DNA from 2 places in the Paenibacillus agaridevorans genome. Region 2 is predicted to be linked to the other one. Evidence: riboswitches for the same ligand, from Rfam matches in the RefSeq annotation. Region 2 holds a riboswitch; the other holds the start of a gene.
The links. A riboswitch is a leader RNA that binds a small molecule or an ion and turns the genes downstream of it on or off. The one in region 2 is predicted to bind cyclic di-GMP.
Positions count from the first base shown of each region.

Region 1: it holds a riboswitch for cyclic di-GMP, as region 2 does, so the genes downstream of both, KJW29_RS18160 (right-handed parallel beta-helix repeat-containing protein) here and KJW29_RS28520 (transglutaminase-like domain-containing protein) in region 2, are expected to answer to the same signal.

Region 1 covers NZ_CP075889.1:4,387,033-4,402,911, forward strand. Annotated here, with positions in the region: partial or broken gene KJW29_RS36805 (S-layer homology domain-containing protein) at 235-348, opposite strand; gene KJW29_RS18160 (right-handed parallel beta-helix repeat-containing protein) at 522-3,209, opposite strand; cyclic di-GMP riboswitch class I at 3,336-3,421, opposite strand; gene KJW29_RS18165 (DUF4956 domain-containing protein) at 3,458-4,126, opposite strand; gene KJW29_RS18170 (polyphosphate polymerase domain-containing protein) at 4,148-4,858, opposite strand; gene pelG (exopolysaccharide Pel transporter PelG) at 4,860-7,976, opposite strand; gene pelF (GT4 family glycosyltransferase PelF) at 7,951-9,390, opposite strand; gene KJW29_RS18185 (DUF2194 domain-containing protein) at 9,395-11,242, opposite strand; gene KJW29_RS18190 (hypothetical protein) at 11,245-12,138, opposite strand; gene KJW29_RS18195 (NAD-dependent epimerase/dehydratase family protein) at 12,143-14,323, opposite strand; gene KJW29_RS18200 (hypothetical protein) at 14,553-14,708, opposite strand; gene KJW29_RS36155 (group II intron maturase-specific domain-containing protein) at 14,909-15,196, opposite strand; gene ltrA (group II intron reverse transcriptase/maturase) at 15,108-15,879, opposite strand, start outside.
Region 2 covers NZ_CP075889.1:7,073,751-7,089,629, forward strand. Annotated here, with positions in the region: gene KJW29_RS28450 (O-antigen ligase family protein) at 1-476, shown strand, start outside; gene KJW29_RS28455 (glycosyltransferase) at 448-1,488, shown strand; gene KJW29_RS28460 (glycosyltransferase) at 1,485-2,693, shown strand; gene murJ (murein biosynthesis integral membrane protein MurJ) at 2,700-4,238, shown strand; gene KJW29_RS28470 (nucleotide sugar dehydrogenase) at 4,269-5,576, shown strand; gene KJW29_RS28475 (Gfo/Idh/MocA family protein) at 5,592-6,671, shown strand; gene KJW29_RS28480 (acyltransferase) at 6,671-7,237, shown strand; gene KJW29_RS28485 (DegT/DnrJ/EryC1/StrS family aminotransferase) at 7,263-8,417, shown strand; partial or broken gene KJW29_RS28490 (UDP-glucose 6-dehydrogenase) at 8,738-9,105, shown strand; gene KJW29_RS28495 (SDR family NAD(P)-dependent oxidoreductase) at 9,194-10,225, shown strand; gene KJW29_RS28500 (PH domain-containing protein) at 10,418-10,762, shown strand; gene KJW29_RS28505 (VanZ family protein) at 10,890-11,348, shown strand; gene KJW29_RS28510 (hypothetical protein) at 11,397-12,212, shown strand; gene KJW29_RS28515 (stalk domain-containing protein) at 12,397-13,491, shown strand; cyclic di-GMP riboswitch class I at 14,019-14,105, shown strand; cyclic di-GMP riboswitch class I at 14,251-14,331, shown strand; gene KJW29_RS28520 (transglutaminase-like domain-containing protein) at 14,346-15,149, shown strand; gene KJW29_RS28525 (BNR repeat-containing protein) at 15,469-15,879, shown strand, end outside.

The DNA of each region.
Region 1 (15,879 bases), 2.7 Mb from region 2:
CCCCTCTCCTATTACAAAAACTAATACTTTCTTATATTTGAACCAAGCCGTAGCCTCTATACTAATAAGTTTTATTATATTAATCAAGGCTGTAACATTGGGGCGGCTATTATGCAACGGCCTGCGCATCATAAAAACACCCTGGATGAGAAGGCTCGCCAAGGTTGTTGACAATGATTTATCTTAATTAGCAAACTCCGCAGCCTTCAACAGCCTGAGCAGCATAGCAGCCGCCTACGACCTGCTGGCATTGCCAGCTGGCGCAAAGCTCCCATCTCCCTTGCCCGTGACAAGACCCATTTGGAGCGCTTGGGCTACCGATGAGGCCGCCCATGAGCTAATTTCGGATCCATCTTCGAATTGTTAGTGGCACTCTAGAATTGGGAGCGCTCCGGACAACCCCGATGCCCACTCGCAGCATTCGAAAAACCCCCGCGAACCCAGCCTAATGCCGGGCTCGCGGGGATTCTCGTCACCGTCTGCTTCGCCGTCTATTTCTCTGCCAACGCTTGCTAAACATGCTACTTCAGACTATAAGACAACATTTCGCCTTTTGTCGGAAACTTCTCATTCTTATTATCGTTGAGCAGGACCCCAAGTTTCAACGTTTGTCCCGATCCCGGAGCAACATTCAAATTCGCAAGCGGGATCGCCAGCTCCACAAGAGCCGAGCTCGAAACGTACAATTGGTCCTTCGATAAATTTACAACTTGATTAAACGACCATTCTTTCCCTTTTCCTGAATAACGGTACAATCTGCCCGACTCCAGCAAGTAATCAATGCCGGCTGTCGTCCATCTGGATGTCTGATAACCCGTTTTTTCACTAGCATCCGAATTCAAATAAACTTGCAGCTTGCCGTCCAACTTTGCGCCCTCGATGAGCATGTAGAGATATTGAGCGTCATTTGTTAGTTTGATGGATCTAACATTGCTGCTTCCGGACGCAGCCGCCGCAATCTGACTCCATTCATCCGCTTTCCCATCAACAGTGACCAACGACGGTATCGTTGTTGGCACCGGCGTTGGTTCCGGTGTCGGTATTGGCGTCGGCTTCGGTGTCACCATCGGCAACTCGCCGTCAATACTTACCTTTGCCATCTGATTGCTTGACGGCAACTTGTCTGCGGCAGAATCCTTCCATGCATAGCCGATGGAAACAGCATCTTTAACTCCGTTCAGGTCGGACAATGCGATCGCATATTCAACCGCCGTCGCATTTACTGCATACTGTTTCAAGCTTGTATAAGAAACAACCTTGGACCAGTTCCAATTGCTGCCGCCTTCGCCACTATATTTGTACAATATGCCGTTTTCTATCATATACTCCGAACCGTTGCCCACCCAATAAGGTGCGGCGAAGGTCGTTTCATTCGTGTCCAGACTGATGAACAACTGTCCTTTCTCGTTAAGCAGATTTCCGGTGACCAACACGTATAACCAATCATTCCGAATAAAGGCTTTCAGACCTCTTGCATTGGAGCCGCCGGTGGTTAACTCGGGAATAAGCGCCCAATCGTCGCTTGCGCCATCAATTATTACGTCCTGCGATGAAGCAGGCGCTCCGGTTGGCGTTGGTTCCGCTTCGGAATCGATTGGCGGAACCGTAGGTTGCGGCGCGCTTGTTCCAACAGGTTCTGCAGGTTCTTCAGGAGCAACCGGCGCATCAAATTCCGCAGCCCCCATATCAATACTGCTGCCCGCTATCCTTGGCTGATTGTAATAATCATGTGTGATGCTGCCGCTGTGCTGAAGCGTTCCTGTGTTAATCGCCGGCGATTGCTCCGCCAGACGAAGGTTGCCGGCTTCGATATCGATAAACAGCGGATCGGCAAAAATCGAGTTTTGATCAAATCCCGTTGTTTGTTTGAAGGCGTTCCAGGATTTATGCGATACTCCGTCATAACGCCAGCTTGTAGAATCTACCCCGTCCGTGCGGTAATACAAATTGTGGTCGATGACATTGCCGCCGCCAGTAGTCCCGGATTTTCGGATAAACGGCATTTTCGGAAATGTGTAGAGAATATTATTCGCAAATATATTCTGGTTATTATGGTGCTGAAGCGTTATTTCGCCATAACCTTGATGCAACGCATCGTTCATATAAAGCGTGTTGTTAACAATCAGATTATTGGCTGCTCCGCCATTGTCTGTGCCCGAGCCGCCCATTATTAGTCCTGCGCCTTGATTGTGATGCAAATAATTGTTCCTTAATACAATGTTGCTTGTTGCCCGGCCCAACTGTTCACTTGCCAATTCCACGCCAAAATTGCTGTTGAACACCTCATTGTTCTCGATAACAACATTAGTACCGCCATCGACATAAATACCGGCCGCGCTCCGGCTGCCCGAGCCGTAGGCAGGATTGGTATAGGTATCGATATTATAAACGAGATTATACGCCACAACGCCATTGCGGGCCTGATCTTGACAAGGACTGGAGCATGTATTATAGAAGCCGGCGATATCAATGCCAATATTGTTATTATCGTGAATAATATTATGATCGACGCTGAAGTCCTTCACATTGCCGACCAGAGTTAAGGATTCGCTCGAGCCGTTAATAAGATGATGCACTTCATTGCCGCTTATTTTAATATCTGAAATTGGATTTGCCGAATCGCCATATACAAGCAATCCATGTGCATTCCCTCTCGTCGCCCGGTTCTCAATATGATGGATATTATTATTCAAAATATGAATATTCGAGCCGCCGCCCTGAATTTTCACGCCGGCCGGATACTCGGAAGAGCTTGCAGTCGCCAGTCCGCGAATCTCGAAACCTTGCACCACAATATAACTGGCTGACCTGATCCCCATTAGGGAGCTTTTGCCGCTTGCAATCGACAGGTTTTTCCCTTCAATCACAGCCTGTTCTCCCGGATAAGCCTGAAAGGTAATGTAACCGGCTGCAGCCGAACCCGAGTTTCTGATTGTAACAAACTCTTCATATACGCCGCCTCTTACCAATACGGTTTCTCCCGCCATCAGCGTATCGGCTGCCTTCTGAATCGTACGCCAAGGCGCTTCAATCGTTCCCGGGTTGGTATCAGCGCCATTCGCGCTTACATAATAAACTTTCCCCGGATAATGATCGTTTGAATAGGCGATTGGCGAGACATTGGACAAGGTAATCATGGCTATCATTAATGTTGCAAAAACAACCTTCACGCGCAGCAGCATTTTTTCATGTCCGCTTTGTAGGTTCATGGCCAAATCACTTCCTTGTCTTGGAGTCTGCGAAAAAAACAAAAACACAGCCGGATAGACACCGAACTGTGTTTAAAAAAAAGTAATAAAAACAAAATTAACTTTTGCTTTTATATCCTCTTTTCGCTCGGCAACTGGCTACCATCGGCACTTGGCCCTAAGGTCCTGTAGTTTTGCGTCGCTGCCTTTCGGCAGGTTTGCCTTTTATCTTCTATTATTCACAAATCAAATGGCAATGCAAGCAATACTTATTGCGCGTAATCTCCGGTGTAATTGACTAACGAAACATCATTGACCCCGGTGATCTCGCTAATTTTTTGAACAAACGATGTATTGTCGTCGCGGAGCGAAATTTCCACTGTCAACTCCGTAAATCCTTTGCGAACCGTCTTTGATTTCAGCTTTGTTTTCAGCTTGGCCAGTTCTCCCCTCAGTTCATTGGCGGCGTCTTCCGTATGGCGAATGATCAGCAGGAAGACTTGCTCTCTGACCTTACGTTTCGACATGTAGAGCAACACCAGACCAATAATTAGGGAACCGCCAACCGCCAGCGGATACACTTTGGCGCCGCAGGCAATACCCGCAGAAAGCGCCCAGAACATAAACACAATATCGAGCGGGTCTTTAACCGCCGTTCTGAAACGAACAATACTGAGCGCGCCGACCATGCCCAGCGACAATACGATATTGGTGCTGATTGTCATAATAACTAGCGTAGTAATCATCGTCATCAGCACGAACGAAACATTGTAGTTATAGCTGTACACAACGCCGCGGAATGATTTGCGATAAATCCAATAAATAAACATGCCAATTAAAAATGAGAAAGCCAGCCCAAGCACCATATCCAAATAAGATATGGTTCTAAACGCCTCAAGCTTTAATACGCTTTGTTTGATAACATCCTGAAACCCCATTGACTCTCCTCCAGATGTGCACTATTCTTTGAAATGTTGTATTGATTTCTCCCGACAAAGCACGTACTTGGATATGGAAGAACGCACATTGTTCTCAGGCTGTAAAATTTGGCGAATATGCTCCGGCAGAAACGAGTCAAATTTGACTTCCATAATGGTGAGTTCTGGCGGAATAACCTCCTCAATAACTAATTGAGGGTGAAACAAATCCACTGTGTTGATTCCTGCGGACATCTTCTTGTCGAATGTAATGCGAACATTGCCCAATTCATGAACATAAGCCTCGCGCCAATAGTCCACAATGACTGTCGGACGAAAACCATACGTATTCAGCGCAACATAAAACTCACGCAGCAAGCTCTCTTTCCGCTCAATCAGAAAAGCGAACTCTCCCTCGAGAATAGACTCATACTCCTCTCTTGTAATAGGAGCCGATTCTTTGCACACAAATTCTCCAAACTTGCTTTTGCGCTCCAAATTAATCGTTTTATCGCCGCCATTGTAAATTCTGATGCGGTATTTATCCCTTTTGAAAACTCCGTCATTTTTCTCTTCCAGAGCCGAACGGCGCGGATCATCGAAATACAGGCTGCGTATATTGTAACCGTCAAAATCGACCGAATGGGCATCCAGGACAAGAATCGCCGCCAACTTCCTCTGCAGAGCCAGGTAATCGTGCAGATGCAAATAATATTTTTTCTCCGTCCTAAGCTTACGACCGCGAAACTGCATGTCATTCCACCTCAAACTCTTTTGTGCCAAAGTAGTACTCTCCATCGCTGTCAAGCACATAATCAAAAGCGGATTGCGTGTTTCCTTTGCTGTCTGTAACTGTTACCTTCCAAAAATATCTCCCGGCAGGCAGTTTTTCGAGCTCCAAAGAATTAGCCGTTAAATCCGGGACATGCTGCAACACATTTTGAAACGTTCTATCCGTTGCAAGCATAAAATCATAAGTCAGCTTGTCATCCTGCAAATCAAAAGATACCCCCCAAGAAAATCGCAGCTGGTTCCCTGACTGTTGAACATCATCCAGATAGAAAGGTTTCGGTTTCTCCAAATCTTCAATAAAGCGCTGCATCCCGGCCTCTGGCGTTTGTATAATCGTCTCCAGCTCTTGTTGGTAATTTTCAATCTGTCCTGCCAAATAATTCACATCAGGAGCTCGATACAAGAATGGAGTAGTAACGTCGGTATATTGACTGATCAGTGCTTCTACTGTTTCATTGTTAATATATTTCTCATATAATTCTTCTACCTTTTCTTTTAACAACTCGACATGACTTGCTTTGCGGAAATAGCGATTATGCAATATAGAACCCCAATAGTTGCTTATGCCGTTCTGATGAGGCGTGATTGAATTGGATCTTCGTTGCTTCTCCCATCCACCATCATAATCCCAGGGCAGTATATACCATGTATCACTGTTAAGCGGCGAGTATAAATAAAAGTTATTGGCGTCTGTATCCATATTATCCATCAAAATGTTGGCAGCCGTCCATGTCAAGAAATTATCCAAATCAAAGTGCTTGGCCATAACCTCATCAATCGGCATGCTGTAATCATTGACATCCTCCAGCATTTTGATTAATTTGGAGTGATCCTTGTGCCCTTTAATTTCAAGGATCGATTCGAAGCTTGTCAGATCAAACGTTGGATCATCTTCCATCTTGATCTGCTCTTCGTATCGCCCGTATTCAAAAAAGGCTACCTTGTACAGATGACCATTCGGGTCCAGCATATGTGAACGGAGGAAGGGTTTGTTGGGCTGTTCCACATGCGTATACAGTCCGTAGTCCTCATAGTTCGCTGAAGAAACGCCCGTCGTTAAATCCTTTACATACAAATGGATAAACTGTGTCCGCAAGCTGGTCATATCGGGAATCTTCTCGAATAAATCAAAGCTTAATTTATTGCGGATACGCGAATAATCCAAACTATGTTTATTCAGGTTTAACGTACGCTGATCCAAATAGGTGCCGCCCTCTTCCGTCATCTTGATTCGATATGATTTTTGCGGCGTATTCCAGGCCGTATTGCCCCTTATCGTAATGGTTGCATTCACGGCGGTCGCCGCATAACCGAACATCCCGGAACGCGGCCCCTGGCCATCGCTTAATCCTTCTTGCATAATAATATCAAGTTTTTGTCCGCTTTGATCTTTCGGCATACGGTTCAAGCTATACCAATCAAGGTTTCTGCCAACCTGCATATCCGGAAGAATGGTAATATATAAGGTCTTTAATGATGAATCATCATCCCGTTCATACAAGCGTTTGTCTTCAATCAGTTTCGTTTCGATATTGTCCGGCATTGGCGCCCTGTTGACAACACCGAGGGGATCGCTCTCCTCATCGGCGTTGGAGGCAAGCTCGCTGCAACCGGATAGAAGCAGTACCGTTACAATCATAATCGCTATCGTTGTTCCCGGCTTGAAAAACCTGGATTTGGATTTGCGCGGCATTTCATGTTGGTTAATCGGCTGCGAACAAAATGTAAAATAGTCGATATTGCGCAGCACATACAACAATCGCATAATAACAAGACCTAAAGCAATAAAGGAAGCAATAAACATACCCAAACCATCATACTCCAATCGCATCGTCCCGTACGTAAAACAAATGTTCAGAATAACAAACAACAAGCTGATGACAAAAACGCCTTTGCGGTCATCGAAATACATCAGAATATGCATCAGGACGAAAAATATAATAAAAAGAAAATATGCCAATGCCAAAATAATAAACAAATCCAATTGAGCCATTGTAAATCCGATTTTCGGCAACAGCTTTAACCCCAGCGCAATCGATACAATTGTAAATAATAATTGGATCTCCATCAAAAAGCTGATTTCTTTCGTCAATGTTTTTTGCATCATCTTTTTGGCCGTCATCACGTCCTGAATCGTTCCGCCATTCATAATATTTAAGTAATATAATCTGAATTTCTCATAAAACGAGGTTTCAACGGATACAACAAACGTCACAAGCGTTGGAATAACGGACAGAAACGCATAAAAAACCGGCGTATCATAAAACGGCATCGTACGGTATTGATCGGCAACAATGGAACTGTCAGGCGACAGCCAGTACACAAAATTGTGCAGATAAACCCCTGAATAAACAAAACATCCCGAAAAAAACAAAGTGGCATATCGCTTGAAATAATGCAGAAACTCAAAGTAATACGCTTTATCCGCTCGAGGAAACCGCTGTTCGAAATGAAAACCGGATAAAATAACAATGGTCAAAAAGCCGATGTCCAGACTCAGCATAGCCGCTACAGTCGGCTCCAGATCTGTATAATGAGAGGCCAACCAGCCGCATGACAAGGTTAGCACGGCGCCGATCGCAAATCCCCGGACAATTCTTACATAATCCTTGAGCGCGGACAGGTAAATTCCTTGTATCCACACAATAACGAGCAGAATAAAGAAAAAATAAGCGGAAAGCTTGTAGCCCCATCCCGCAGTTACGCCGCTAAGAAACAACATGGCAATAATCGATACAATCGGCAAAATAAAAATTAACGCCCCATAGTAAGAAGACATCAACCGGCTATATTTCTTCTCATAAAGCATATCTGCCGTGTAGCGGGTCAATACCATGGATACTCCGCTGGTAAACACAATCGAAAAAATAAAACAGTACGCTACTGTAGAAATATATAACTCCCACTCCAAATAAGTCATGTCTTCGGTTGAAATGATTTGTTGCAAGCCAATAATCAGCAATAGGCTAATAATCATCGGGCCAACTGTAGTCAGAGAGGAATAGGCATACGCTTTAATGTTATTAAACAGACCTTGCTCTCGAAATAATTTTCTAAGCTCGAACCCGATTCCGGCCATTTTTCTCTCCCCCCATCCTGCCATATAAACGCCGGTAGTTTTCAATAACATCATCCTGGCGATAATGTTTTTTGACCCGTTCGTATGCATTGCGCCCCATTTCAATCCGCAGCTTTTCATTTTTGCACAAGGCAATGGCCGCTTGCGCCAATTGTTCGTAATGCATAACGGGTACGACAAATCCGGCTGCGCCTATCTCGTCGTTCATACCTTCAAGCAACTCCTTGCAGCTTCCCACATTGGTGACCACAAACGGCTTGCCCGCGGCCATGCCTTCCAGGATCGCGAGCGGCTGGCCTTCGCTGATGCTGGTAAGCATCAGCAAGTCCATTTTGCCAATATAATCTTTAATCTTGACAGAGCCGGTAAAAATAACATCTTGCAGCTCCAACGATTGCACAAGCTGCAAACATTCTTCATAATAGCTTAAATCCTCTTCATAAGGTCCCATAACATAGAACATCGCATTGGGCAGCTCCCGCTTGATCAAAGCGAAGCTTTGCAGCATCGTTTTAATATCCTTGATTGGCACAACACGTACGATCGCACCTATATAATATTGATCGGCCGGCTTTTCGCTTGGCAAGTCTGCATAATCCTTAATTCTGACGCCATTAGGAATAATTGAAATTTTCTCTGCTTCGCAGCCCAGCTCTATTTCAATTTCTTTGTTGCGGCCGAACAGGGTTGTAACCTGATCCGACAACTCATAGGCACAGGAAGAAATACGGTAGAAATATTGGATCCACAAATCTTTGAAGTAACCTTTGACCCATTCCGCTTTAATGATTTCTTCTTCGCGTTCACGCGAATAAATGCCATGCTCCGTAAGCAAAAACGGCTTATTGTATATTTCTTTGGCCACAACGCCGATTACACCTGCATACCCTGTTGATACGCTGTGATATAAATCTGCTTCAGGAATATCATCGCGAATCGTAATAAACAACGGCAGGATCATCGAACGTACAGTCCAGAACATCTCCGTGAACGGCACAAGCGGGTATTTCTCCTGACAAAGCTCTTCCAAAATATCAAAAAAATCGCGGCTTGTTAAAAAATCCGATACGCGGTCAAATCTGGAGCTGCGAAACAGTCGAATAAAGCTCGTCCAGTCCAAAGTCCCGTCGCTGCCGAGCAATGCCTTCACATTTTTTTTCTGCTCCGCATCCAGACGAAATCGCTTGCCCCACTTGCTATCCTCCTCCAAATAAGAGTCAAGGAACGCTTCTTTCACCTCTATTACATTCGCAGGCAGATCATACTTAAACTTTCCCTGTTGTTTTTTCTGGGCTGCGATTGCATAAATAATAAATTCATGTTCCGGCATTTGGGTCGCGATGTTTTGAATCCAGCTCGATACGCCGCCTGTCACATAAGGATAGGAACCTTCCGCAATAATGCATATTTTCATGCCATCACCTGCCTAATCCAATTGAGAAGTCATTTTTGTAAGCCGTAACCAGATAGATTCCGTCATCCACTTTGCGAACATTGCAGTTTACCAGTTTGCCGATTTTTTTGTCCGTTCTGAATATAAAAAATTGTTCGGATGAATCGGCCGTTGTTGATACTTGCATTTGATTGACATCATGCTTGACACTCATCTTGCTGAGCAGAACGTCGGCAATACCAATGCCCGCCTCGTTTGAAGTAATGCTTCGCAACCATGGATACGTCGTATCCAAACGATTCAGCATATGTTCAAATTCCTTATATAGATCTTTCCATGATTTCTGCTGCCCTCGTTCTATGTCCGTCAAGTCGTCCGGATGCAGAAAGTGAGAGAATAATCCAACAGAAGTCATCGTATTTGCCTCAAACCAAACATTATAAGGAACATCAAAAAAACCTGAGGTGACTCGCGGCATTTCAATAATGCCATCATCTGCAACCTCAAATTCCTGTACATAAGCACGGTTCGATTCGTCTACGCCATATAAAGAGGCAATAACCGCTAAATTGGGCCATTCATGAATAAGCGCTTGCCTGCCTTCCGGCCCTAGAACATTGGATGGCGGAACATAGGACATCACCTTGTATTTGGGGAATCCCTCCGCAATATAATTTAGTACCGCTTCGGTTGCGGCTTCCATATCCTCTACGCTTCTCCATGTCTTGTAACCGAAAGACTCGGCAACCCTGGGGTCAGTCTGCATAGCTTGATGGTTGTAGCCGTGAATGCCAATTTCTCCGCCGCTTTTTATGATCTCTCGGCCGTATGAAATCAAACCATGCAATTCTTCATCCTCCAGTTTGTTGAAAGGAGGTTCTACCTGATCCTGATAAGATTGAATGACAACACCGGTGTACTTGACGTCGTATTTCTTGGCCGCCTTCAACATGTCGGGCCACCAAATATCCCGGAAAAAAGCAGGTAGATCTTTTTTATATTCACGATAAATAGGCAAATTTAATCCTCTCGGGATCGGTGCCGGGAAATCATCAATATAGAACAGCTTTGCGTTAAAAATCGGATAGATATAGTCCGCTTCCAGCATGCTGATGCCGCCTGTAATTAATCCCCTCGTTTCTTTTGTATTCAAGCTGCTGCCATTAAACATCACAAACTGACCATCTCCGTAAGGCTTTTTCCACATTAAAGGCACATGCTTATTGGATCTGGCCAATAACATTGATTCATCGTCCAATTCACCTGCGATGGAGTCGTTATAAATATAATCGCCATCAAACTTGACGCCTTTCTGGCCAATCAACACATTCGAAGTGAGCTCAATGCCGAAGTCGCCTTCTACAAAACTAAAGTTGATTATGCCAAGCTTGCGCGATAATTGGGTAAACACATCGCCCGGGTGGTCAGAGCGCATTACAAACATGCTGCCGCCATTCCAGACATACTCTTCAATCGTATCTACATCGCCGTCCAATTGTTCCAATGATGCAGTTAACAATATAGCTTTGCAATCCGAAAAATTCAATTCCTGCTGATCCATATTAATAATCGTATGGGGCTGCTTCATGTAGCCCAGAACCTGCTCCGTATTCTCTTTAATTTGAGTGCTCAACTCATCCATCTCATCGAATACGAGACAATAATTCCGTTCGCTGTCGACGGCAGCGTTTGGCGGCGCGGCTGCCAGCAATTTCTGTTTTTCTCTCATAGTTTGCAAATCTTCCAGAAGATGATCGTTATGATTAAGCTTCAATATAAATTCCGACCTTGCAAGCTGAGTTGCAATCCCCAGCAACAAAACGCATAACAAAATAATATAAACATTCCGCCGAAATTTAACATCCTTGTCCATTGTTACGCTCCCTCTGACCAGAACCTTACCATTGTAAGCGCGTGATTGGACAACCGCAGGGGCGCCCTTTTCAAACGATCAAGCGTTTCTTGCAACTTGGGATAAGATTTCATCACATAATAAACTTTAATCATGCTTAAATAAGCATTTTCGCTGTCCGGATACTGAGCCAAATACTTGTGAGCGCTTTGCTCCGCATCGCCGAAAGCTTGCAGTTCAATTTCCAGATCGATTTTTTCTTGATAAGCCCATTCCGAATGATCGGATATGGCAATATATTGATTCAGCACCTTTAAATACGTGTAACGATTTTTCAATAACGTTCGTTCATCCAGGAATCCGCTGCGCATATACGCTTGCAGTACTTCCGCATAGGTGGCGACCACTTGTACATCATCCGGCTGATTTTCGAATTTGACCGAAAACTCCTGCAACGCCAGCATCAGCTTGCGTTTGGTCTCCATAATCGCGCTTACCGCATAATGAGAAGTTTCTGTATCTTCATTGCTGACCGCTTTGCGCAAAATTTCGAGATAATTCAGCGAATCCTGTTTCAATACATCAATCATCACCCTGCGGCGGGTTTGATGCTCGCTTACCAATAAAGCTTCTTCAATCGGAATAATGTTTAATTCCCGTTGACGTTCAAACTGTTTGTATATGCCGATGCGGCGAACCTCATGCTCTTCCTGCTGGCGGGTTACATAATCTTCAAACGCTTCTTTGTTCCTCCCTGCAAACCATTTGGACCAGAATAACGGGAACAGCCATCCTGCCACAGGCAGGACGGCAACCACAACCGCTCGAACTAGCCATTGTTGCCAGGAGTTGCGATACAGAAGAGCAATCACCGCGAATGAAATAAGTACATAAACGCCATATATCATCCCATACATGCAATCACTCCTCCTCTATAACCCTGAACTTCATCGTCCCATGCGCCAGGCGTCCCAACACGTTCCCGGCGTCCTCAACTTCGGTATTGGATAGCAAAATCAGCAATTGAGCGTCGGAATCAATGCCGATATAGTCCGTCTCTCTCAGCTTTGCGGATAGATTTCGGGCCGCGTCCGTGAGTGAAGTTCCATGCAGATCCACGCCAACCAATAAGAAAGGAATCTGATGTTGTTCATAAGCCTGTCTCTTGGATGCAACAATTTCCTGGAAAATCTCGGGTTTAAGCAACATCGTGCCTTCTATGTATCGTTGTGTTTCAGTAGCGTCAATATAAATCAAAGCTTTGCTCAGCGCAGATGAAACAAGATCTACCGTAATACGGAACAAGTTTTCATGATATAACGAAAAGCTTTCAAAGGATAATCCATCAACCATTACAATCGCCGCGATTTGATTCTTATGCCGGATAGCCGCAGCCATCAGGGGAACGCCGTGGTCAAGCTGTCTGTTCACATACATTTCGCCGGTTTGAAGAATCGACGACAAGTGAGGATAATCCGTCGCCTTTAGCGATTTCGGCAACCCGTCCGGTCCGTAACCCGAGCTGGCGAGCAGACGCAAATAGGTTTGATGCGGATTAACGGTATAAATCGATACCTGCGGCGCATGCATAATCGATTTGACCACATTTACAGCCGCATTAAATACATTTTCCGGCTCCAGACTTTCCAGTTCCTTAGTGGCGGAATAAATTTTCCCGTAGCTGTCGCCCGAATTGAGAATGCGCAGTTGAAGCTCCTCTTTAACTTCCCGCACTTCCGTATATACTTCTTCCAGGAATCCGTAACGTTCGCCCACTTCCTTCACTTTTGCTTCTTGCTGATGTATCACGGCATTTTTTCTTTCGACGGTGTACCCGACAACCAGACCAATGAAGAGATAAATCGCAATTTGAAAAAATACATCCGTATCATAAGTCAACGATATCAGATCCATGCCCTCCAGCAGCTTCTGATAGATGAATAGCCCCGACGACAGAACAACAGCCAGAATAGCTTGTCTATTCCCATACAATATGCCAATAATTGTAATGTAGAAAAGCTTTACATCGATTACACTGTACACGATATTCAGATAGGTGAGCGTCAGCCATGCCGTCAACAGAAAGGCAATCAGATTTTCAATCGATGGCAATGCTTTTTTGAACAATGCCTTGAACTTGAGCCTGGAAGGCGAGCTTTCCGCTATGGCTGCAGCCGTCTGCCGCTCTGTGTTCTGCTGTATGAAAAACGCCGCTGTCCGTTCCAGGCCCTCATCTATTTTATAAAGCGGCGACCAATCCAGATCGCGCATAACCTTGCTGTTATCCAGCACGGAATGATCGATATCGCCCGCTCTTTTGTCCGCGTATTTAACGTCCTTGATGGGCATTATGCCGCCCAGCACTGCAATAATCCGGTTGACGCTGGTTTGAGTATTGGTCGACATATTATAAATGCCGGACTGATGGCTGTTGGCGCCACGGTAGATCGCATACGCAACATCTTCTACATAAATAAAGTCCCGCGTCTGCTCCCCGTCCCCATATACAACAAAGGGTTGCTCCGCAATCAACCGATTCATGAAGATCGAGATCACGCCGCCTTCCCCCAACCCGTCCTGACGGGGCCCGTATACATTGGAGAAACGAAAACCAAGCGTCGAAAGTCCGTACAGTTCTTCCCACTTGCTGCTGTACAATTCTCCGGTCAACTTGCTGATGCCGTATGGAGAGACCGGCGAACACTCCGCCTCCTCCCGAATTGGCAATACATCCTGAAGACCATACACAGCCGCGGAAGAAGCATAAATAAATTTGTTAACGCGGTATTCTACGCACAGATTCAGCATATTAACAAAACCAAGAACGTTGGCCTCCGCATCCTGCGCCGGGTTGGCAACCGAATGCGCCACACTCACTTGCGCGGCCAAATGTACAACAACATCAAATTTATTGGCCCGAAAAACCTCTGCGCATCTGTCATCCGCAATTGAAAGTATGTAACTTTTGTGTTTAAAGGATACATTCTCCCTCTTGCCCGTGCTCAAGTTATCAATAATGTATACATCGTAGCCCTCTTTATGAAATCGATCTGCTACATGAGAGCCTATGAATCCATAGCCCCCTGTTATTAATACCTTCATCCCCGCACCGCTCCACTTCTATTCTCTGTTACCTCATCTGGACAATTGCCCGATATGAAAAATAACGCAGATTAAAATGAAGGCCGCAAAGGCCTCCTTATTCCAGTAAAAAACCTCAAATTTCGACATTTATTGCAATGTCATTCATCATAGCACATGAGTCTGATCATTTTCTGAACAAATGAAAAGGCTCACAGTTCAAACGTCATGTATATAGTGTCGATCAGAATCACGATTCGAACTGCTGCTCTTGACGATAGAGCGGCTGGCTGTCCTTCTGGGTCATCACATGAGCCACGCCAGACGGAACTGCCCTTCTTACCGCTTGAGCTTCGCGGACAGCTCCGCGATTTGCTGCTCCTACTTCGAAATTGGCTTGCACCAATGAGTTGCCTTTTCTCCGCTTGCACGATTGTTCACTAGGCTTGGAGTTACACAATTTCCTGTAGAGTAGAGAGCTGAATTTCGATGGAGGGCATAGCCCTCCATTTCTACTTTCCAGCTCCCCCTTCATCAAACCGGACGTGAGGTTTTCCCTCATCCAGCTTTCCGATGTCCTTCTTTCTTCCGCATTACGGTACTCTCCTAATTAACCAGTTTCTTTAATCCAGCTTGCTGAGCAATAATCCCCACAATACCGGATTTACTATGCTTGTTTCGACGATTCAGCTTTTTGTTCCAAAACAGGGTTAACCTCTTTCGAATGTACCAGTCGATTTTGTTCAGGAATTGAATGGCAAACGAGTCCATTGCGTAATAGTTCCTCCACCCTTGTATTTTAGGGTTAAGTTCTTTGACCATCTCGTTCATTGTCCAGAACAAGCGGTTTCGTGGCTCCGTGACTTCCTTTACTTTTTCCTTCATTTTCTTCATGGCTTTTTTCGATGGATAACTCCGTAAGATGTAATGGGATCTCCCTTTCATTTGTTTTGGAGTCTTCCGATGATGCATGCCTTAGAAAATCGAATCCGTTCTTGTCATCCCACAGGTTGACCAGCTTGGATTTTGACGTATTCATTTCCAGTTCGAGCTTGGCGAATACAGCTTTGAGCACGTCAATGGATCGTAGTGCTTGTTCCTTGGTTTTGTAGAGGATGACCAGATCGTCCGCATAACGGACCATCGTGCCGAGCTCGGTGAATTTCTTCTCCCAGATCGTGTCGAGGTAGTTCAGATAGATATTTGCAAGTAACGGACTGATAACACCGCCTTGAGGGCTCCCGAGGGTGGTTTCGTAGAACTGATCATCTTTCACGAATCCCGCCTTCAGCCACTTCCGAATGAGCTTGAGGATTCTTCTGTCGCTGATTCGTTGTTCCACTAGCATCATCAGTTTCTCATGCGGGATGTTGTCAAAATACCCGGCGATGTCCACATCTAATACCCAGTAAACACCTTGTTTCACCGCTCGTCTAATGTGACGTATAGCTCCTTTGGTGTCCCGTTTGGGCCGAAATCCATAAGAGAAATCTTTGAAGTCTGTCTCAAAGATCGGTTCTATTACCATCTTCGTTGCCATTTGTACCGTGCGGTCTACAAGGGCGGGTATCCCTAGT
Region 2 (15,879 bases):
TATTGAAACTGCCTTTCATTGCGATCTTATCTATCGCTACTGTATATTTTTTCTCGGCTATTAGAGGCACAGAAGAGTTTTTAAATGATTCTGGAAGGATAGATGGTTATCTCCAAGCAATGGAGTACTTTTATTCGTTTCCTATAACCGGAATAGGGTTAGGTGTAAGGAGTTATAAAGATTTAACGGGACTGGCTATTCCGCATAATATCATTATTCAGTACTTAGTTCAGACAGGAATAATCTTCACAGTAATACTAATCTTTTTTATATTAAAAATTTTTCGCGACTCTATTAAAATTAATAGTAATCTTACTCTACCGCTATTAACAATATTATTAGGTGGATTATTCATTCCTGATATTATCAATTCAAGATATCTACCTATAATAGGAATGTTAATTGGATTAGAAAGAGGACTAACAATCAGAAAACTGGGTGAAAAATATGAGAATATTACATCTACTTACAAGTAATTCGTTATCAGGGGCAGAGAGTGTTGCTATTAACATTATAAATAAAATAAGTTCTACTGAATCTGTATATATGTCACCAGAAGGTGCTATTAGCGAAACTCTAAAATCCGAAAACATTCGATTCATTGGAATGCATAAATTTTCATTTATAAATGTAATTAAAAAAATCAGAAAACATAACCCCAGTATTATACACGCTCACGATTTGCGCGCAAGTGTATATTCAGTAATTCCATCATTAATGTCTAGATCAAGAGTCATTTCCCATATACATTATAATTCCCCTAAGATGAGCAAAGTAAGTCTCACATCTTTATTTTATTTATTTTTCAGTCTCTTTTTCGAAAAAGTAATAGTAGTCTCTAATCAGGTGAAAAGTGAATTTGTATTTTCAAAAATATTAAATAAGAAAATTGTAGTAATACCAAATGTCGTCGATGCTAAAAGAATTTTGTTGTTATCTCAATTGGAAACCAATGAGCAATATGACTTGGGGTTTGTTGGGAGAATAACTCCTGTGAAGGACCCTTTTAAATTTATTGAAATTGTAAGGAATGTAAAAAACAAAATTCCGAATATTAAAGCAATTATGGTCGGAGAAGGTGACGTTTTTAATGAATGTAGTGAATTAATAAAAAAACATAATCTAGTAACAAACGTACATTTAGTGGGTTTCAAAAATAATCCATATAAATATATGAGTAGTACCAAAATAATGGTTTCAACCTCTAGATTTGAAGGTTTTGGTTTAGCTGTAGTTGAGGCCATGATATTAGGGAAGCCAGTGGTTGTTTGTAATGTTGGGGGTCTAAAAGAACTTGTCAAGGATAATTTAAATGGGTTTAAATGTAGCACAGATGAAGAATTTGTCGATAGAATCTATGAGCTGCTTTCTAATGATTCTTTACTTAATGAAATGTCGAATTACGCAAAGATAGAATCAAGAAAGTATACAGAAATGGATCGATACTTTGAGACTGTAAGTAAAATTTATGGGGGTATACTGAAGTGATCAATAGCTTATCAGTACGTAAACTTCATATTGTGATATATTCAGAACTTAAAGAATACGGAGGAGGAAGAGAGACGTGGTTAAACTATTTTTTACCGGGATTATTGAAGGAAAATATCTTTTCAGAAATTATAGTTTATGGACTTAAACCTATTTTAAATCAGGATACCCTCTACATTAAATTCAATAGCTTAGACAAACTAAAATTTATTCCAATCAATGCGGGTGATGTGAACAAGAAGAATTTATTCTTAAATATGAAAAACTATTGCATTAAAACTACTCAAAAAATAATGAAATATGCAAGTAGTGGTGACACTATTTTATTAATGAGTGCAAACATGGAAGCAGTAGTTGGTATTATAGCGAAGTTTTTGCTTCGTAAGAACATATCTGTGATTACATGGATGCGGAGTATAGGGGTAAAAGAAATTTCTTCAAGAAAAGGAAAAGGCATTCAAGCAATATCAGCATTTCTTGAAAAAAAAATTTTCAAAATATCCAACAGAATAATTATGAATGGGAAGGATACGTATAGTCATTATGTTTCCAGTTATCCCCAAGTATCAAAAAAGATGAAAACCATAGAAAATGCAGTAGATTATACAAAATTTTCAGGCATGCCATTACCTAATTTTAATGAAAGTCACATTAATATTACGTACATTGGTAGGTTTAATAGGGAAAAAGGGTTTTTCGATTTTTTGGAATCCATCGATGTTTATAATGGGCAGTCTTTTGCAAGAAATACTAATGAAGAGAAAATTAAATTTAATATATGGGGACATGGTTGTAACGTTCCTGAAAAAGAAAATATGGATTACTTTGGAGTACTTGAAAGAGAGGAATTATTTCAAGCATTAAATAAATCGCATGTGTTAGTTTTTTTGAATTTATCTAATAATCAATTGGCTGCAGGCCTGTCACATGCTTTACTGGAAGCACTAGCAGCAGGTAGATTATGTATTGCTTATAATAATGCTGCCCATAATCAAATACTTAATAAAAGCAATAGCATACTGATTGAAGAGAGTGATGTTTCTAATCTTGCCTATGCATACAATAGTATTTTGAAAGCAAATGAAGCTGAAAATAACGAGATTATAAAATTGTGCCAAAAAGGGCGGGATGCAGCGCTTCCTTTTACAATTGAGGCGCACATAAGTAAGTTTATTCAAATTATAAATGAAATAACAAGTGAGTGATTGTTTATGGCGGCTAATGCAAAAAAAGCAATAGTTTGGATTATGTTTTTCACGGTGTGTTCCAAACTCTTAGGTTTTGCAAGAGATGTTTACTTTTCCTCAAAATTTGGTGCAAGTGTACTTACAGATTCTTATTTACTCGCGCAGACTATCCCTAATTTAATTTTTGCTAGTATAGCTTATGGAGCATTTTCAACATATATACCCGTTTACTCAAAAGTTCAAAAAGATAACGGCAGAGCTGAGGCACTAGGGTTTACAAATAATTTACTCAATATAGTAATAACAATCTCAATTATTTTTTCTATATTGGGTATTATTTTCACTGAGAACATAGTTGCATTAATTGCTCAAGGATTTAATGAAGATGCAATTTCATTAACTAGTCAAATGACAAAATTATTCTTTCCGACTATTATAGTTACTGGAATAGGCTATATTATTCGAGGATATCTACAAATTAATAATTTTTTTCTAGGGCAATCGATATTAGGTTTAGTTTTAAACTTTACAATTATAACTTCGATTTTTTTAAGTGATCCGAATAATATTCAAACAGTTGCATACGGGTTTATTCTTGGAAGCATTTTAGAACTAATGCTCATACTATTACTAGCAGTAAGAAAAGGCTATAAATATCAGCCTGTATTAAAAGTAAGAGAACCAACTATTTTAAAAACATATGTTTTAATGGCACCAGTTTTACTTGGGACAGGACTCAATCAAATAAACGCATTTATTGATCGATTATTGGCTTCAACATTAAAAGAAGGAAGCATTTCCGCTCTTAATTATGCACAAACACTTACTGCATTTTTAATTAGTGTGTTTGCGATATCATTGGCAACGGTATTGTATCCTAAAATGTCCCGGCTTGCAGTATCAAATGATATATTAGGTTTAAAGAGAAGCCTAATTAATAGCCTTAGTATTATAAGTGCTATAACTATTCCTATAATAATAATTATAATAATATTAGCGTATCCGATTATTCAAATAGTATTCGAAAGAGGAATGTTTGGAACCGAAGATACTAAGCGAACGTCACTGGCACTGGTCTACTTGGCAGTAAGCATTTTAGGAATAAGTTTGAGAGAGATAATTGTTAAAGTTTTTTTTGCACTCCATGATACTAAAACACCTTTAATTAATACCTCAATTGCTGTTGTACTTAATATTATATTAAACCTTATTTTGATTAAACCTTTAGGTATTGGAGGATTAGCATTAGCTGCGAGCCTTTCATCAGTGATGTGTTCAATCTTACTGTTAATAAGTTTACAGCGAAAAATCGGAGATATTTCAATTCTATCTTTCTTTAAGGAGTTTTTTAAGGTCATAAGCTCGTCCATCTTAATGGGGATTTTTTTATACTTGATGTATAAAATGCTATTCAATTTATCGGGAACATGGCTTAATCAGATTCTTATATTAGTGACATTAATCGTATTAAGTTTAATTGTATATATTTTATTATTGGCATTGCATAAGTCGGAGGGGATAGTTTACGCAATGAGAATTATTCTACGGAGCTTAAGGATCTAATAGAAAAAAATATTTGAAGGAGCAAAAAAAATGAACAAATTAATGCAAAAATTACGTGATAAAACTGCTACACTTGGTGTAATTGGGTTGGGATATGTAGGACTTCCGCTTGCTGTAGAGAAGTCAAAGGCAGGCTATAAGACTTTAGGGTTTGATATTCAGGAATCAAGGGTTAGTATGGTAAATCGGGGAGAAAACTATATTGGTGATGTCGTAAATGAAGATCTGGATGCTATTGTTCAATCTGGCTATTTATTGGCAACGACAGACTTCGCAGAAGTAGCAAAGGCAGATTGTATTTGCATCTGTGTTCCAACACCACTTGATAAGCATCAACAACCAGATGTTAGTTATGTTAGGGCATCTGCAGAAAGTATCGTTCCATACATGCATAAAGATATGTTAATTGTACTAGAATCAACAACTTATCCAGGGACAACTGAAGAAGTACTTAAACCAATATTAGAATCATCAGGATTAAAATGCGGAAGAGACTTCTATCTTGCATTCTCTCCAGAACGAGTTGATCCAGGAAACTTACTTTACAAGACCAAAAACACTCCAAAAGTAGTAGGTGGAGTGACTGATTCATGTACAGATGTTGCTGCGACATTGTATGAAAGTATTTTAGAAGCACCTATTCATCGCGTATCATCTCCTTCAATTGCGGAAATGGAGAAAATTCTTGAAAACACGTATAGAAATATAAATATTGGATTAGTAAATGAGTTGGCAATTCTATGTAACAAAATGGGTATTAATTTCTGGGAAGTCATCGAGGCTGCCAAAACTAAGCCTTTTGGTTTTCAGGCCTTTTATCCAGGCCCAGGTTTAGGAGGACACTGTATCCCTCTAGATCCTTATTACCTATCTTGGAAAGCAAGAGAATTCGGTTTCCATACTTCAATGATTGAATCTTCAATGATGATTAATGATCGTATGCCGGAGTACTGTGTCGAGAGGGCAGGCCAGATACTAAATAGAGATAGGAAAGCTGTGAATGGCTCTAAAATATTAATTCTTGGAGTAGCGTATAAACAAGATATTAATGATTACAGAGAGAGCCCCGCCCTTAGGGTGATCGAGGAGCTAGAAAAAAGGGGCGCTAAAGTAGTTTATTTTGACCCATATGTGACGGAATATAATAATCATGGGCAAGTGAAAAAAGGTGAGCTAGAATTGACAGCTAATCTAATTCAGAACTCAGACCTTGTTATAGTTACAACAGCACATACAAATGTAGACTATATGTTTGTTCAAGAAAATGCACATAAAATTTTTGATACGAAAAATGCAATGAAAAATGTAATACATAGAAATAATATCGAATTGCTATAGAAGAGGAGCGACCACATGAAACTAAAGTTTGCTTTAATTGGTTGTGGCAGAATTTCACCTAATCATATTGCTGCAGCCCTGGAAAATAATATTGAGATTGTTGCGTTGTGTGATATCAGACCAGAAAAAATGAAAAGAATAATATCTGATTTTAATCTTACTGAATCACTACCCCAGTATACCGATTATAAAGAATTATTAAGAAATTCTGCAGTAGACTTAATTGCCATTTGTACTGAAAGTGGCTCGCACGGTCAGATTGCAATAGATTGTATTGAAGCTGGATGTCATTTAATTATTGAAAAACCTATTGCACTTTCACTCGAGGAAGCGGATGAAATAATTGAATTAGCCAAAAAGAAAAATATCAAAGTTAGTGCGTGTCATCAAAATAGATTTAATAAATCTATTAAAAAAATAAGAGAAGCAGTTCAAGAGAATAGATTCGGTAAGTTGCTCCATGGCACAGCACATGTTCGTTGGCATAGAGGTGAAGATTATTATAAACAAGCACCTTGGAGAGGAACCTGGGAGCAAGATGGTGGAGCATTAATGAATCAATGTATTCATAATATTGATTTGTTGCGATGGATGATGGGCGATGAAATTGATGAAGTTATTGGAATGATAGATAATGTGAATCATGACATTATCGAAGCAGAGGATCTAGGTTTGGCTTTAATTAAATTTAAAAATGGAAGTTATGGAGTAGTAGAAGGAACAACAAACATTTATCCTAGTAATCTTGAGGAGACCCTGTATATATTTGGTTCCAAGGGGACAGTAAAAGTGGGAGGGAAATCAGTTAATATTATTGAGGAGTGGATGTTTGCAGATATGCTAGATAGCCCAGAAAAGGTGAAGAAGGAATATCAAGAAAATCCCCCCAATGTATATGGGTTTGGCCACATCCCGTTATACCATGATGTAATTGACGCAATTAAAGGCGATAGAGATCCATATGTTTCAGCAGAAGATGGAAGAAAAGCGCTTGAGCTTGTTTTGGCGATTTATAAATCTGCTGCAGAGGGAACTCGTGTCAAATTACCACTGACCAATGCCAATACTTCGGACTTTAAAGGAATGTTCAAATAATGGATTACTTTGTGCATGAAAGTAGTTATATTGATACAGATGTAAAAATCGGAGTAGGGACTAAGGTGTGGCACTTTTGTCATATTCAAAGCGGTACTCATCTTGGAGAAAATTGCATATTGGGTCAAAATGTTAATATTTCTAACAACGTAAAAGTTGGTAACGGGGTGAAAATACAAAATAATGTTTCGATCTATGAGGGAGTAGAACTGGAAGACTATGTTTTTTGTGGACCATCTATGGTATTTACAAATGATTTAACACCGCGAAGCAAATATCCAAAGGGCAGAGAGAAGTATAGGAAAACGCTTGTAAAGTATGGAGCATCTATTGGAGCAAACGCTACTATTGTGTGCGGTAATACTATTGGGCGGTGGGCTATGGTGGCATCTGGAGCGGTTGTAACTAAGGATGTTCCCGATTTTGCCCTAGTCAGGGGAGTGCCAGCTAGACAGGTAGGGTGGGTGTGTGAATGTGGTGCTGTATTAAAAAGTGATTATTCTTGTCGAGAGTGTACAAAGGAGTACCATTTGTTTGGAATGCTATTGAGCGAAAACACTAGATAACACCTAAAGTGGGGAATGATTTCGAATGGAGTTTAGAGACCTAAAAAGTCAATACCAAAGATATAAGCAGGAAATAGATTCCTCAATACAGGAAGTTATTGATAGTGGTTCCTTTATTGGGGGCGGAGTAGTTGAGGAATTAGAGGAACTTTTAGCCGAATATGTAGGAGTAGATCATTGTATTTCTTGTGCAAATGGAACGGAAGCAATGGCTCTTGTTCTAATGGCCTGGGGAGTAGAAAAAGGGGATGCGGTTTTTGTTCCAGACTTCACATTTTTTTCTACGGGAGAAGTTGTATCTTTTAGGGGAGCCACACCTATCTTTATAGATGTAAATAGAGATACGTTTAATATTGATGTAAGCAAACTTGAGGATGCAATTAAGAAAACAATTGAGGAAGGTAAATTGAGAGCAAGAGCAATTATCCCTGTTGATTTATTTGGTTTACCGGCAAATCACTATGAAATAGATGCATTATCGAAGAAGTATAACTTATTAGTGCTTGAAGATGGTGCTCAAGGATTTGGTGGAAGTATTAATGGAAAAAAAGCATGTAGTTTTGGTAATGCTGCAACAACCTCATTTTTTCCAGCAAAGCCTTTAGGATGTTACGGTGATGGCGGCGCAATATTTACAAATGACAGTTCTCTTGCAGAAGCGTTGAAATCGCTAAGAGTTCATGGAAAAGGAAAAAGTAAGTATGATAACATACAAGTTGGAGTTAATTCTAGACTGGATACAATACAGGCTTCAATTCTAAAGGTGAAGTTAAAGGCTTTTGTTGAACATGAGTTAGAAAATGTAAATCTAATAAGTCGTTTCTATAACGAACAGTTGAGAAGCGTTGTGGATATTCCTGTTATACCGGAGGGTTACTACTCAAGCTTTGCACAATATACTATAAAACTTGGGAGTAAGGAAGAACGGGATGGATTGCAGCGCCACCTACGAGGAAATGGAATACCTAGTATGGTTTATTATCAAAAAGGGTTACATAGTCAAGCTGCCTTCTCCCACTTGAAGAATATGAATTTTGATTATTCAGTTAGTAATAAGCTAACTGAAACTGTTCTTTCGCTACCGATGCATCCATACTTGAGTAAAGAAGAGGTGGATAAGGTGTGTAGTTCGATTAAAGAATATCTCGCAAGTGTTTCTAATATAGCTCAATTCAATTGAAAGCATTGGGTTGCATATATTCTTGTTTATTTTGGAAATTCAAAAATGTTCACGAAAGTAATGCACTAAGTGGATTTCAGATTTAAACGTGTCTTCATATCGTTGTCATGTTTTGAACTTCGACTTGGCTTTCTCGTCATCTGGAGCGATCACCGGTCGTAGGGTTTTCACAACACTGTAGATTAGGATTGAAAAATTATAAAATAAAGAAGGAATTGTTCTAAGTCTGTAAAGAGAAATGTCATGATATGTCTCAGTGGAAAAGTAAGCGTCAAACAGCCCTCATCTTGAAAACAAGGTGGGGGCTGTTTGACGCTTACTTTAAGGCCGATCTGGAGCAGCTCATAAGGAAAAATTCCTGAGGCCGGTAGAGTTGACTATACCGCCGACTATGTAGCTGCATATAAAGAGGCAGATGCCAAATTTATCAGTGTCGGCACGCCGGAGCAAGCAGCCAGCTAGACGGCTGGTCTAACTTGTCCTACATCACAACGTGGCGAGACAGATCGCCGGGACGATCGAAAAGGACTGTCTGGTCGTGTTGAAGTCGACGGTACCCGTCGGGACGAATAACAAGGTGGAGCAGTTCATCCATGACTGCCTCGCCCACGGAGTGCGAGTAGAGGTCGCTTCGAATCCGAAGTTGATGCAAACGCCGCTCGTTTATGACGGTCGCAACCTGTATGCGGTCGATGGCATGAAGGATGCCGGAGTGGAATATTATTCGATAGGGCGCAAGCCAGCGATCAGAGAAGGAGTGAAGGAGTCGAGGTAGATTGGGAGAACATGCGATAGCTGCAGGGAAGGTCTATCTGGTGACAGGCGCGGCGGGGTTTATCGGTTATTACGTAGCCAAACGATTGCTTGAGCAAGGGTGTACGGTCGTCGGTCTGGATAATGTGAACGATTATTATGACGTGAATCTCAAGCGTGCTCGACTGGCGGAGCTGATGCCGCATGAGGGTTTCGTTTTCGTCGAGGCCAGCATTTCGGATCACACGGCGGTTATGTCGCTGTTCGAGCAGTATAAGCCGGCTGTTGTTGTTCATTTGGCAGCGCAAGCGGGAGTGCGTTATTCCATTGAGAATCCGGATGCTTATATCGAGAGCAACATTACCGGCTTTTTTCACATCTTAGAGGCTTGCAGGCATTTTCCCGTGGAGCATTTGGTGTACGCTTCGTCGAGCTCGGTGTATGGGGCCAATAAGAAGGTGCCGTTTGAGGAGACGGACTTCGTCGATCATCCGGTGTCGCTCTATGCGGCGACGAAGAAGTCGAATGAGCTGATGGCGCATACGTACAGCCACCTGTACCGTATACCGGCGACGGGACTGCGATTTTTTACGGTGTACGGACCGATGGGCCGGCCGGATATGGCGTACTTTGGTTTCGCGGATCGTTATTTTGCGGGCAAGCCGATTCACATCTTCAACAACGGGGACTTCGACAACGATCTGTACCGCGACTTCACGTACATCGACGATATCGTGACGGGGATCGAGCGACTTATTGCGCAGCCGCCAACGGATGGCGTTCCTCACCGCGTGTACAACATCGGCAACAACAGTCCGGAGAAGCTGATGACGTTTATCGAGACGCTGGAGAGAGCCTTGAGCAAGGCGACGGACAGGGAGATCCTCTTCGACAAAATATTCGAACCCCTCAAGCCTGGCGACGTACCCGCGACTTACGCTTCAACGGATCGGCTGCAGCAGGCGGTGGACTTCAAGCCGGAGACGCCAATCGAGGTAGGACTGCAGCGCTTCGCGGATTGGTACGTGGAGTATTATGGGGTAAACAAGGCATAATGTGTAAGACACGTAAGGCATAAATCGTTTATTGTTAAAAACTCCGTTGCTCCTGAGCCACGGAGTTTTTGTCTAGTCTTTTTGATCCATCCCGTCGACATCAGGCGGGCATCAGGGTACAATTAACGGAGGCTTTCAACTGGAGAAAGCATGTAGAACTGGAACGAATCTGTTTGTTAAGGAGCTGTTTGAATGCTGAACGAGACTGTGCTGTGGGAAGGCAAACCTTTTAATTTCGGATTTCCGACGTTTACGCATTATAAATTGACGGATCGCAGACTGATTGTCGAGAAAGGCGTCTTTACGAAGCGGCGCGAGGAGATTCAATTGTACCGCATCCGCGATGTTTCCCTGAAACGGAATCTGTTTGAGAGAATACTAAAGTTCGGGGATATAACGATTGTATCCACGGATACGAGTACTCCTTCCTATACGCTTCGAAATGTTCGTAATAGTGTCCACGTATCGGATCTGCTAGGCCACGCGACAGAGAATGCCCGGATCAAGAACAGAGCGTTCGAGCTGACGGAAGTGTAAGGTCGAATAACGGCAGACATATGGAGCAACATTTCCGTCTTTTTCCACGTCTTAGATGCGAGGCAGGATTGCTGCTCTTCGCGACTGGTACGTGGGGGATTATGGTGTAAAGTAAAGGAAATTGCCTATGCGAAAGTTTATGTACGGTGCCGCCGTGCTTGTATGGATGGCGGTTATTATCGGCTTCTCTAATCAACAGGCGTCGGATTCCAATGCGCTTAGCAGCGGACTCTCGGATGCCATTGCGACGACGATTCGCGTCATGCTGCCGGGATTGGAGCTGGATGCGGGAGAGTTGAACCGTGTCGTTCGCAAGCTGGCCCATGGTCTGATCTATCTGGTGCTCGGCATGCTTGTCTTGGGCACTTTGACCAAGCTGGGCGTAAGAGGCGGGCGCGGCGTGGCGATCACCCTGCTGGTGTGCGTGTTGTTTGCCGTGTCCGACGAGCTGCATCAGCTATTCGTATCGGGCAGATCGGGCCAAGCCAGCGATGTCATCATTGATAGTATCGGAGCCTCAATCGGCATTCTCCTATTCAAGGGGGCAGCACGGATCGGCGCTAGCCTCGGACGGGAGCGAATATAAGGCCGGAGCGGTTGGCAACTAGAATAAGCGGCAAGGAGGACTTTACATATGGGAGCCAAACAAAGAATATCGCTTATCGTCGTCGGACTGCTGCTCGTATTGGGCGCGGCGACTTATGGCGTGGTGACACTGACAGCCAAGATGAACGATGCCAAGGAGCTCAAGCAGCAGCTGGCAGAGTCGGATCAACCGGATGAGAGCGATCCGGCGCAAGGCGAGGGCAATAAGGATAGCGATGGCGGCGGGGACCAAGATGGGGATCAGGATGGAATAGCAGGCGGGGATGGCCAAAGCGTCTCGCCGGCCCCTGGCGGCAACCCTGGAGACAGCGTGACGCCGGACAAGCCTGCGGGCGGAGAAGGCCAGACGGGCAAGTCGGGCGCCGAAACGCCGGGGTCAACCGGCGGCAGCGGCGGTGGCGTGCCGGGAACGCCGGCTAATTCTGGCGGCAGCGGCTCAGATACGCCTGCCGCGAAACCGGAGCCAAGCGCGACGGCGCCAACGACTGGCGGCGGCAAGGCGAGCAAGAGCGAGATTGATGCGGCGGTTACGGCATCGATGGAGTCGCTCCGCAGCACTTGCAAGGCGACAAGCTCGAAGCTGGTGTCCTCGATCAAGGCGGAAATCGCCGAGAATAAGGAGGCAGCTCTTGAGACGCTCCAGTCGGAGTATCTGGGTCAAGTTGTTGCCGCCGAGGCTTCGTGCGACGCGCAATTTAATCAACTGGTAGGCGATGCGCAGGCGAAGTACAAGGATGCGGGCCTATCGGCAAGCGAGATGCCGGATTGGAGCTCGGAATACGAGCGGGCCAAGCAAGACGCGCGATCGGCGGCGCTGGTAGAGATTGCGGCGGCACTGGACTAGGGCGTGACTGAAAACCCGCTCTGGGGCATCTTTCACCGCCTTTCCGCCCCCTGCTTCGTCACTTTTGCTTGATGTACCCCCCGTACGCCTTCACAAAAGTTCCTTGCATGGAACGAAAATTCGGCAAAATCTGCTCCCCTCGGAGTATTCAGACACGCCCTAAGACGGAGAGGAAGATTAAAGAATGGCAAGGAAGACGAAATTATGGGGGATGACGTTAATGGCGTCCCTGTTGTTAATGGCGACACCTCTGCAAGCGGCAATGGGAGCGGCAGAAGGCACCGGACGGGCGGCGGCTGTGCCTGCGTCCGCTGTTAACGGAGCGGGAGTGTCTTATACAGCGGCAGCTGCGACAGTAAAGGCGCAGGCCGTGCAGCCTAAAAAGGAAACGACGGTGCAGGTCAAGACGCAGCCGGTCAGGCTCATCTTCGACGATAAGGAACTGACGCTGCCTAAGGGACAGCACGCTTTTATCCATCAGGGACGGACCTACGTGCCTATCCGTTATCTCTCCTATGCTTTGCTGAAGCAGGTGGGCTGGGATCCCGCAAAAAATCAAGTGACCATCTCGGAGCCCACGGCAGCGGAGCTAGCCGATCTCAAAAAGCAGCTGCTTGCGGCGAGCGGCGGCAAGCCAAGCCAGACGACGCAGACGCTGACCATGAAGGTCAAGGAAGCGACGCTGATCTTTAACGGCAAAGCTAAGGCGCTGCCGGAGGGCCAGTCCCTATTTATTCTCAATGGATCGATCTACGTGCCGTTGCGCTTCCTGGCAGAGTCGCTCGGGACCAAGATTGACTGGGATCCTGCGACAAGAACGGTCAGCGGACAGTCGAAGGCGTACCAGGCGGAGCATGGGGAATCGAACAATGGCGGGAAACCCGGAGAAGGCAATTCCGGCACGGGCGGCGGCGCTCCCGGAGCGGGCAACGGCGGCGGAGGGGGGGCGCCTGGCGGAGGAGCGCCGGCGAACCAGACGTATGCGCAGATTACCTCGGGTGCGGAAACCAAGCTGTACGCTTTGCGTTCGAGCTGCGAATCTACGTTGACGGGAATCGTGCTGAGCTATACCGATACAAGCGAAGCGGGCAAACAGAAGCTAAAAGCGGATATTCAAGCGGCGGTAGCAACTTGTACGGCCAACTTCGAGACCATCATTGCCGACACCTCGGCGGCGTTGACGGCGGGCGGCCACAGCACAGCTATCCTTGCCGAATATCGAATCAAGTTTGAAGAAGAGCTAGAGGCAGGCCGCAAGATTGCGGAATCCATGCTATAGGATACAAAAGAGAAGAGGCTCCCGGGCTTGCAGCCCGGGAGCCTCTCTTGCTGTGTCTGGACTATGTAACCGTTCGGTACTGCTGCGGAGCCGATCGATTCTGCGTCTGACAGGGCATGTATAAGAACTGGGATTGATCAGAATTTAGAAAAGATCCGCTTGCGGCTGTTCTTCCTGACTTTGTACCAGTAATGGCCGTTCTCGTCGCGAAAAATTCTAATACCGATTAGCTTGAGCGGTGTCGTTAATTCGGTGAACATTATATATCCGGACATATCCATCACCTCGCTTACATACTCTCCTAATAATATCAAACTTTTTACCTATTTACTAGGAAAATGTGCTTATTCATATGGGCTAAAACTACTATTTTCTAGTTTTGCGAGAAGCTTGTGTTCTCTCAGGCGACAATGTTGTTCAATCGGTTTGACGAGCGTTGAAGGCCAGCATCGAACCAAGTGTCCATTTGTCAGAAAAAAGGGTTGCAACTCTAGAAAATTGTGGTAACATGGAACTATAAAAGCGAGACACGATAACGGCAAACTTGGCGAAAGCCAGGGACGCAAAGCTATAGGGTCTTCCAATCCATGGATTGATGACAGCCAGCTACCGAATGATTGGGCTTTTTTGTTGTTTATAGGACTTTATCGCACGGCAATAGGTCTTTATTGAACATCATCAGCCAATCATACGCCGCGGACGTTTCGCGGAGTGTTCAAAAAGTTCGGTTTTCAGCTCCGAGACTACCTCTAAAGCTTCACACGATAATGGCAAACCTGTCGAAAGGCAGGGACGCAAAGCTATAGGGCCTTCTAAACAGATGGCAGCCTGGCCACCGAAGGGAGTTTTTTGTTATGCGTAAATTCATTATGATGGTTGTATCGGTATTCGTGCTGTTTACATCGGTACAAGCTGTATCGGCCGATGATGCAGGTGCCGCTTGGCTGGACACGTCGGCATTGGCACAAGGCATTGTCAAGGTAACCTATGACGTAAAGCCGAAGGTCAAGATGAAAGTCATGATCGCGAAGGGCAAAGAAAACTATACGTATAGTCTGGCTACAGGCCGCGTAACGGAGACTCTCCCGCTGCAACTGGGAAATGGCGATTACAAGATCATGCTTCTGGAGAACATCTCGGGCACCTCGTATAAAGCGGTTAAGCAACAAGCGGTTAAGCTGAACCTCAAGGATGAGAAGGTCGTGTACCTTAATTCCGTTCAAAATGTAAGCTGGACAAGCACCAGCCAAGCCATTGCGAAAGCGAAGGAGCTGGCCAAGGGCAAAACGACGGATGAAGAAAAAGCGAAAGCCGTATACAACTACATCATCGCAAATATCGCGTATGACAAGGTTCTGGCGGACACCGTCACTTCCGACTACCTGCCGAGCATCGACAAGACGCTTGCTTCGAAGAAGGCGATCTGCTACGGATACGCTTCGACATACGCGGCAATGCTGAGAAGCCTTGATATTCCGACCAAGCTGGTCATGGGCGATTCCGATTATGTAGACGTCTACCACGCATGGAACGAGGTTTATCTTAACGGCAAGTGGGTCATCGTGGATACGACAGTGGACGCAGGCATTAAGCAAAGCAACAAAGCGACCGTATTTGCAAAGGACGCAACCAAGTATACGAAAACCAAACAGTACTAATATATAGGTTCATAAGAAGAAGGAGACTCGCGAAGCGGGTCTCTTTTTTTGCAGTGTGCGCCTAGCCAGCTACCCGCTTGGAGAAAAGATCAATCGGATTGGATGTATTGCTCATAGGCAACCAAAGGCAGCCTCCCTGATAATGAAGGGGATTGCTGGACTCCGCCAATTGAAAGCGCTTCACTTATGGAAGCGGCTTTACGGCCTTTTTGCTGAATTTGGCGGATTGTCAACATAAGGATGAGAGGAGGGAAGAAGGGGGAGTGATTCTCAAAATGAGGGGTAACAGATTGAAAAAATCAGATCCGAGGTGAATGTCATGGTTAATTTCCAAACAACGTATTTCCCAGTTAAGCTTCTGCGTTTATTGTTCGTTCTTACGTTTCTTACTGCCTCGATCATCCCTGCAGGGATGGTGCGAATCGCTAGCGCTGCTCCAGTGGATGAATGGAACTGGACAGATCCTTTTAACCGGGCGGATAGTAACGATGTAGGCAATGGCTGGACCGAATTGCGCGGCGATTGGTCACTTAAGGGAAACGCGCTTCAGTCGGATAATGGTCCGAACGAGATGGTGATTGCCCAGACCGGTCAGGAACTGGGGAGAACGTTCACCATCGAGGCAACGTTGCGCAACACGGAATCCCGGTGGAACGGTATTGCATTCAATATCGCCGACAACGGAGACGGTACGCAGAACTACTATGCCCTGCGGATGGTGACGTACCCC